Regions from separate parts of the Microbacterium sp. NPDC056736 genome, predicted to be linked through region 2. Evidence: predicted binding sites of a transcription regulator. Region 2 holds the regulator's gene; the other holds the start of a gene.
What was found. The regulator HspR, encoded in region 2, represses chaperone genes until heat shock. The targets are predictions, from matches to a motif close to AAGTTGAGTCNNNNNGACTCAACTT.
Positions count from the first base shown of each region.

Region 1: a site for HspR is predicted at 2,275-2,299, ahead of ACFRAL_RS13460 (Hsp20/alpha crystallin family protein). Genes of this name have one in related genera too.

Region 1 is NZ_JBHTZE010000006.1:191,604-196,009, reverse strand. It holds gene ACFRAL_RS13475 (hypothetical protein) at 1-28, opposite strand, end outside; gene ACFRAL_RS13470 (methylmalonyl-CoA epimerase) at 139-507, shown strand; gene ACFRAL_RS13465 (L-serine ammonia-lyase, iron-sulfur-dependent, subunit alpha) at 611-2,212, shown strand; gene ACFRAL_RS13460 (Hsp20/alpha crystallin family protein) at 2,321-2,779, shown strand; gene ACFRAL_RS13455 (low temperature requirement protein A) at 2,891-4,084, opposite strand; gene ACFRAL_RS13450 (thymidine kinase) at 4,112-4,406, opposite strand, start outside.
Region 2 is NZ_JBHTZE010000001.1:330,056-334,461, forward strand. It holds gene ACFRAL_RS01500 (DUF2252 domain-containing protein) at 1-888, shown strand, start outside; gene ACFRAL_RS01505 (MmcQ/YjbR family DNA-binding protein) at 1,003-1,416, opposite strand; gene ACFRAL_RS01510 (hypothetical protein) at 1,567-2,214, shown strand; gene ACFRAL_RS01515 (heat shock protein transcriptional repressor HspR) at 2,224-2,703, opposite strand; gene ACFRAL_RS01520 (DnaJ C-terminal domain-containing protein) at 2,735-3,733, opposite strand; gene ACFRAL_RS01525 (nucleotide exchange factor GrpE) at 3,752-4,378, opposite strand; gene dnaK (molecular chaperone DnaK) at 4,381-4,406, opposite strand, start outside.

The sequences.
Region 1 (4,406 bases), on a different contig from region 2:
GCAGGATCAGATAGATGACGAACAGCATGGTCCACCTCCAGAGGTCGATTCCCTCCTGAATACTCCCCGATTCGCTCCGGCGCGAGGGGGGTTGCGTGCGGCCTGGCACGTCGCGTACGGGCGGGCCACAATGACGCCATGAGACTCGTGCAGGTCGCGCAGCACGCCGAGGATCTCGAGCGTGCTGCGGCCTTCTACTCCGCACTGCTCGAAGCGCCTGCAACCGCTGTCTTCGATCCGCCCGGGCTCCTCTTCTTCGACCTCGACGGGGTGCGACTCCTGCTCGATCGCGCGGCCCCACCGTCTCTCCTCTACCTCCGCGTCGACGACGTCGACAGGGCACTCGAGCGGCTCGGGGGTCGCGCGGACGTGGTCTCGCCCCCGCACGTCATCTTCACGCACACCGACGACACGCTCGGGCCCGCCGGGCACGACGAGTGGCAGGCCTTCGTGAAGGACTCCGAGGGCAACACGGTGGGGCTCGTCTCGTTCCGGCCTTCGGCGTGAGTCGACAGACTGCCTCGCGGAATCGCCGTGATGCGCGCATCGTGCTCCTATCGACTCGGTAACGCCCTGCAGATCGCACGGGGCGTGCTTTAGCCTGGTGGCGATGAGCGCCTACGTCTCGGCGTTCGAGCTGTTCTCCATCGGCGTAGGACCCTCGAGCTCCCACACGGTCGGCCCCATGCGGGCGGCCCACGACTTCGCCGTGCGGCTGCGCGCCTCCGGTGCGCTGCCCCGCGTGCGGCGGGTCACCTGCACGCTCTACGGCTCGCTCGGCGCGACCGGCATCGGCCACGGCACGCCGGACGCGGTGGTCGCAGGCCTGCAGGGACACGAACCCGAGACGGTGGATCCGGATGCCGTCCGTGCGGCGTGGAGCGGATGGCCCGACGGCGAGACGCTCGCCGTCGCGGGCGTCCACGCCGTGCCGTTCCGGCGCGACGACGTCGTCTTCGCGCCGCGGACCAGGCTGCCCGCGCACCCGAACGCGATGACGCTGGAGGCGTGGGCATCCGCTGACGACGGCCCGGCACGCGCGCTGAGCGGTCCCGGCATCCGCGAGACCGGCGCGTCCGCCGCGACGGTCGAGATCGAGCCGGTGTCCGGTGCCGGCCTCATCGCCCGCGAGACGTACTACTCGGTCGGAGGCGGATTCATCCGCCGCGAGGGTGACCCGTCGACCGGCGCGGGCGCCACTGCGTCGGCGTCTGTGTACCCGATGGATTTCGACAGCGCCGAGCAGCTGCTGGCGCTGTGCGATGAGCGGGGCCTCACGATCGCCGAGGCCGCCCGCCTCAACGAGACGGCGCTTCGCAGCGAGGAGCAGGTCGCCGAGGGGCTGGACGCCATCTGGGATGCGATGGCCGCCTGCGTCGAGGCCGGTCTGCGCGCCGACGGCGTGCTGCCGGGCATGCTGGGCGTGAAGCGGCGTGCCGCTGCCATCCGCGCACAGCTCGAGACGGCGGAAGCGGACGGTCGCCGCGAACTCCCGGGGGAGTGGCTCGGTGCCTTCGCGCTCGCGGTCAACGAGGAGAACGCCGCCGGTGGCCGCGTGGTGACCGCGCCCACGAACGGCGCCGCGGGGATCGTGCCCGCCGTGGCGATGTACTGGTGGCGCTTCCTCGCCGATTCGGGGCTCGGCGCCGGCAACGCGGTCACCCCGTACAGCGAGCTCGTCGGCAGCGCCCTCCTCGGCTACCACGGGCATGCCGCCGCGCCCGAGGCGGTCGCCGGGTGGGACGAGCGCGAGGTCGCCGAGGCGAACCGTCGCCGCGGCATCCGTCGGTATCTCCTCACCGCGACGGCGCTCGGCTCTCTCTTCAAGGCGAACGCGTCGATCTCGGGGGCCGAGGGCGGCTGCCAGGCGGAGGTCGGGTCGGCGTGCGCGATGGCCGCCGGCGGGCTCACCGCCGTGATGGGCGGCACCAACCGCCAGATCGAGAACGCGGCCGAGATCGCGATGGAGCACCATCTCGGCCTCACCTGCGACCCGGTCGGCGGGCTGGTGCAGATTCCGTGCATCGAGCGCAACGCGATCGCGGCGTCCACCGCCGTCACTGCGGCGCGGCTCGCGCTGCGCGGCGACGGCTCGCACTACGTCTCGCTCGATGCGGTGGTCGAGACGATGCGGCAGACGGGGATCGACATGTCGCACAAGTACAAGGAGACGAGCGAGGGCGGGCTCGCGGTCAACGTCATCGAGTGCTGACGCGTTCGTTCACGGCGAACAGCGGACCTAGCACTCGCACCCCTCGAGTGCTAATCTGTGATTAGTTGAGTCGACTCGACTCAACTCCAAGAACGAGAGGAGACAACCATGGCTACGTATGACCCGTTCCGTGATCTCGATCGTCTGGCGTCGAGTCTCTTCGACACGCGACGCGGCCCGCGCCGCATGCCGATGGACCTGTACCGCGATGGCGACCACTACGTCCTGACCGCCGATCTGCCGGGCATCGACCCGGGATCCGTCGACATCGACGTGGACGGCCAGCTCCTGACCATCCGCGCCGAGCGCACCCTCCACAGCGGCGAAGACGTCAAGTGGATCACCCGTGAGCGCGAGGCCGCGAGCTTCCTGCGGCAGCTCAACCTCGGCCAGGGGATCGACACCGACAGCATCTCCGCCAGCTACAACAACGGCGTGCTGAGCGTCACGATCCCCGTCAGCGAGAAGGCGAAGCCGCGCAAGGTCGAGGTGACGACCGAGGGGTCGTCGCCCACCATCCAGGCGCACGAGTCCACCTCGGACGCGCCGCAGCCCATCGAGCAGTGACCGGCTGAGCCGCGCACGATCGACGGATGCCTCGTCCCCACGCCGGGGACGGGGCATCCCGTCTTTCCGCACGGCCCGGGAGCGAGGCCGCAGCAGCCGGTCCGGGCCCGCTCAGCCTCCGCTGCGGCGGCCGCGGCGGACGCGATCGAGCGTCTCGCCCGCGGCGACTCCGGCGAGCACGACGGAGGCGGCGACGGTGAGCCACAGCGCACCGATCCCGCCCGAGGCCAGCGCCACCGCGCCGACGACCAGCAGCGCCGCGATGCCCGCGAGCTGGGCACGCGCCCACCGCTGCTCGAGCACGCGCCGGAAGAGGACGCAGCCGATCAGGAACAGCAGCGGGCCCAGCAGCACGGCGACCGTGGGCGCGAAGCCGGCTGCCCGCGGATGGGCGAGGGCCTCCTTGTCGCCCACGCTCAGCGCGACGATCCCGCCGATGATGGCGAGGTGGATCCAGGTATACGCCGTCCGCGCGAGGCGGCCGGGCTCGTCGGCCGCCTCGATCGCCTCCGAGCCCAAGCGCTCGCCGTGATCGAAGTAGATCCACCAGATGGCGGCCGCGGCGGCGAACGCCGCCGCCATGGCGATGATGGACTCGGCCGATGACTCCTTCGCCACGAAGGCGAACCCGGTGACCAGGAGCCCCTCGCCCAGGGCGATGAGGACGAACAGGGCCGTGCGCTCGGCGATATGGGGCCCGGAGAGGTCCCAGGCGCCGATGAGCACGCGGCCGCGTCCGGGGACGGGGAAGCCGAGGATGGTGCCGAGGAGCTCCACGGCGAGGGCGGCCGCCCAGAGCGGCAGCTGCCACCACAGCGGCAGCAGTGCCCCGGCGATCCACAGGCCCGCGGCCACAGCCGTCCAGACCAGCACCAGCGTGAAGTCGTGCGACACCTGGCGGTCATGGCGACGCGTCGCCCACACGATGAACGCCGTGCGGCCGATCTGCAGCACGACGTAGGCGAGGGCGAATGCCCACGCCCGCTCGCCGAACGCCTCCGCGATCGCCACGCTCATCACCAGGGCCACGAAGGCGAGGCCGATCACGACGCCGCGCACGGGCAGCGCGACGGGGTCGAGCCAGTTCGTGACCCACGTGGTCGAGACCCACGCCCACCACAGGGCGCACACCATGATCACGCCCTCGAGCAGGCCCGCCGGATTCTGCTGCTCGGCGAGATAGCTCGACAGCTGCGTCAGGGCGAACACGAAGACGAGGTCGAAGAAGAGCTCGACATAGGTGACGCGGTCGGCGCGCGGCGAGTCGGTCGGGCGCATCACATCGCGCGCCAGCCCAAAGGTCATGCCTCATCCTGGCACTGCGGCCCTCGTTCACCGGCTCCCGCGGCCGGTGAAATGCCGGCGGCAGCGGGCCTGATAGGACTCGATGCCGCCGATCTGCGCGAGGGTCGGGATCCTGGCGTCACCGGCATCCGCTGCCGAGATCCGCTGATGGAATGCGGCGTCCTCCCCGCACACGGCGCACACCGCGGTCAGCTTGATCACGTCCTCGGCGATCGCCATCAGCGACGGGAGGGGCTCGAAGGGCTCCCCGTCGAACGTGACGCACAGGCCCGACACCACGACGTCCACGCCGTCGGCGACCAGCCCGTCCACGGCGCCGACG
Region 2 (4,406 bases):
CGCACCTACGCACGGTCGCTCCGCGCCGGCGCCAAGCGCAGCCCGCTGAAGCGCTACTACGACCGGTTCGATGCGCTCGCGGCCGAGGAGGCCGCGGACGCCGAGACCCGCGACGTCATCGCCGGCGCCGTCCGCGACGCCGAGCGGCGCACCGGCAAGCGCGCCGCCCGCAAGCTCACCACGGTCGACGAGGCCGGGCGCGTCGTGTTCGTCGAGTCACCGCCCACCATGACGCACGTCGGCGCGCTCATGGAGGGTCGCGTGCTGAGCGTGCTCGACCAGTTCCGCGAATCGGTGAGCGTCGACATCCGCGCGCTCCTCCAGAAGTACTCGCTCTCGGACGTGTCGCTGCGGGTGGTGGGTGTCGGCAGCGTCGGCACGCGCTGCTTCCTGCTGTCGATGCAGGACGGCGACGACGGGGTGCTGCTCCTCCAGGGCAAGGAGGCCGGTCGCAGCGTCCTCATCGAGCACGGCGGCATCGAGCAGCCGCCCGGGGTGGCCCGCTACATCGAGCAGCACGGCGAGGGCGGCCGCGTCGTGGCGATGCAGCGCATCCTGCAGGCCGTCTCAGACCCCTTCCTCGGCCACGTGCGGCGGTCGCCCGAGGGAGCCCAGCGTGACTTCTACGTGCGGCAGTTCCACGACATGAAGGGCGGCTTCGACATCGACACGCTCGACGACGTCCCCTTCCGGTGGTACGCCGACGCGTGCGCGGCGACACTCGCCCGTGCGCACGGCCAGTCCCCCGACGCGGCCACGGTCTCGGGATACGTCGGCCGCGGCAAGGTCGTCGGCGAGGCGATCCTGGAGTGGGCGTACGCGTACGCCGCGCTCTCGCACGCCGACTGGGAGCTCTTCCGCCGGCACCGCAACGTCGACGCGGTCTGACCGCGGCCCTGGCTGCGGCGTGCGGACACAGCGTCGGAGGTCTGTGCAGACACGCCGGAGCACGGATGCCTCGGCCCGGCGTGTCGCCGAGAACCTCCGATTCCCTGCCCGGCGTCAGGCGGACGGCGGGTGGGACTCGAGCCACTCCCGTCCGACGCGCTTGGTGACCTTGAGCAGCCAGGCGTCGGTGATCACCTCGCGCAGGTGATCGGCGGCGACGGCGTCGAGCCGCACGAGCACCGCGGGAAAGCCGTCGAAGTGCGGGATGGTGAAGAACGCGTCGGGATACGTCTCGAGCAGCGCCTCTTTCACCTGGAGTCCGTCGGTGCGCACGCCCACGATGTCGCCCGCCGGCCAGCTGCGGCCGAGCGCGTCGAGCTGCTCGAGGTCGCGCCGGCTCGGGCCGCGCTGCCAGACGAAGGCGCCGGCCTGTGTGCGCCAGGTCGCTCCGCCGCGGTGCCCGTCGACGCGCTCGACGACGTCCGGCAGGTCGAGCGCGATGGCGCGCACGTCGTCGAGGGTCGCCATGCCCCCATGGTGTCGCACCCGTGGCTTCCGCGTAACCGGCTGCACCGGCGCACGGACACCACGGGACCTTCGGCTCACCCGGGCGTGCCCGCACGCTCGTAGCGTGTGCGGTGGAGCCCTCGCGGGCTCGATCCGGAAGTGAGGCACATCATGAAGCGCCTGCCCGTGCAGATCACCCTCGGCGCGGTCGTCCTCGTCGCCGGCGTGCTGCTGTTCATCCAGACCGCCGGGTGGGCGACGATCCCCGGCCCCGTCTGGGCCGCTGTGCTGGCCGTGGTGAGCGGCGCGTTCTGGTACGTGTTCTTCGCCGACGCCGACGCGTGGTGGGCCGCCATCCCCGGTGCGGCGCTCGCCGGCGCCGCCGTCACACCGCTGATGGAACTCGACCCCGACGGACTCGGCCAGTGGACCGAGGTGCCGATGCTGGCCCTGCTCGGCGTCGGCTTTGCGGCGATCTACCTGCGAGACCACCGCCGCTGGTGGGCGATCATCCCGGCCGGGGTGCTGCTGACGCTCTCGATCGTCACCGCCATCGCGGCGGCGGCGAGCGGTCCCGTCGTCGGGGCCGTCTTCCTGACCGGCGCGGCCGTGACGTTCGCACTGGTCGCGCTGCTGCCGGGCGGCCAGACGCGCCGGTGGTGGGCGCTGATCCCTGCCGGGGCGCTCGCGATCGCCGCGCTCGTCGTGCTGGCGGGAGCGTCGGAGTGGCTTCTCGTGCTGAACCTGGCCTGGCCGCTGGCGATCGTGGCCGCCGGCACGTTCATCATCTGGCGCGCGCTGCGCCCCAGCCGCCGCTGAGGCGTCCGCTCAGGATGCCGGACCGCCGGGCCGATCGGCATCGCCGGTCGCCGGCGCGATCGGTGTGCGCGGGCGCCACACGACGATCTCGGTCGCCCGGCGCACGCGGGTGCCGTGCCGCAGCGTCACCACCGAGCCCGTCGAGCCGGCCGCGAAGACGCGCGCACCCGGACGCTTCTCGAGCTCGGCGCGCATGCGGTCCTCGAGGTCGCGCACGCGGCCGTGGAGCTCCTGCACGCGGTTCTCGAGCTCGAGGATGCGCATGATCGCCGGAAGGCCGATGCCGTCGGACGACATGCGCGCGACCTCGCGAAGCTGCTCCACGTGGCGCAGTGAGTACCGCCGGGAGCCGCCCAGCGTGCGGGCGGGCACGACCAGACCCAGCCGGTCGTACTGACGGAGCGTCTGCGGGTGCATGCCCGACAGCTCGGCGGCGACGGCGATCGCGAAGATCGGGGCATCCTCGTCGATCTCGTTCTCGGTCATCATCGTCACCTCCTCACGTCCCGAAACGAGGATGTCAGCCCCGCGCCTTCGTCATGAGGTCGGCGCGCGGGTTCTCCTTCGGCTCCAGGCTCTGGAACCGCTCGAGCGCCTCGCGGGCGGCGTCGTCGAGGTGCGACGGCACGGCCACCTGCACCTCGGCGAGCAGATCGCCGGTGCCCTTGCTCGTCTGCACTCCGCGACCCTTCACCCGCAGCACGCGGCCGGAGGGGGTGCCCGGCGCGACGCGCAGCCGCACCGGGTCGCCGCCGAGGGTCGGCACCTCGATGGTCGCACCCAGCGTCGCCTCGGTGAACGTCACCGGCACGACCACCCGGAGGTTCAGGCCCTCCCGCGTGAAGACCGGATGCGGCCGCACGGCCACCTGCACCACGACGTCGCCGTGCTCGCCGCCGTCGGGCGACGGGCGGCCGCGGCCGCGGAGCCGGATCTTCTGCCCGTCGGACACGCCGGCCGGGATCTTCACCTTGAAGGGCTTGCCGTCGTCGCCCTGGAGCGTGATCGTCTCGCCCTTGGTCGCCGTGATGAAGTCGATCGTCGTGCGCGCCGTGACGTCGGCGCCCCGGGTCGGGCCGCCGTAGCCGCGGAAGCCCCCGCTCGGCTGCCCGAACCGGCCCGTGCCGAACCCGGTGCCGCGCTGCTGCTGATTGAACATCGCGAAGATGTCGTCGAAGTCCTCGGCTGACTGGTACCGGGCACCGCGGCCCTGGTTGAACATCGAGAAGACATCCTCGAAGCCCCCGGCGCCGCCCTGGCCGCCCGCGGTGAAGCGGGCACCCGAGCCCATTGCGCGGATCTGGTCGTACTCCTTGCGCTGCTCGGGGTCGGAGAGCACCGAGTACGCCTCGCTGACCTCCTTGAACTTCGCCTCGGCGGCCGCGTCACCCTGGTTGGAGTCGGGGTGGTACCGGCGGGCGAGCTTGCGGTACGTCTTCTTCAGGTCCGCCTCGCTGACGTCCTTGGCGACGCCGAGCACCGAGTAGAAGTCCTTGTCGAACCAGTCCTGACTGGCCATGGATGCCCCTCTCCGGTGCTACTCGGCCGGCACAGCGACGACGACCTTCGCCGGACGCAGTTCCACCGAGCCGAGCCGATAGCCGATCTCGACGACCTCGAGGATCGTCGTCTCGGTCACACCCGGGGTCGGCGCCTGGAAGATCGCCTCGTGCTGCTGCGGGTCGAACACCTCGCCGGACGCACCGTAGGTGCTGAGCCCGATCCGCTCGGCGACGCCGCGGAGCTTCTCGGCGATCGCCGCGAACGGCGAGCCCTCCTCGAGGTCGCCGTGCTTCTCGGCACGGTCGAGGTCGTCGAGCACGGGCAGCAGGCCCTTCGCGACCGCTCCCTTGGCGCGCTCGATCTCGACCTCGCGCTGCTCCTCGGTGCGGCGGCGGTAGTTGGCGTACTCCGCCTGCAAACGCTTCAGGTCGTTCAGCAGCTGCGACTCGAGGTCGGCGATCACGGCGTCCTCGGCCGCGGCATCCGCGTTCTGCTGCGCACCCAGGATGTCGTCCACGGTCAGCTCTTCGCCGTCGGCGTCGCCCGCGTCCTGCGGCGCGAGGCCGGAGGCGTTCGCCTCCGGCCCCTCACCCTCAGGCCGGACCTCGCCGCCGTCTTCCGGCTCTTCGACCGGGTCGGGATTGTGGTCCTTGTTCGCCATGATTACTTCTTCTCGTCCTCGTCTTCGA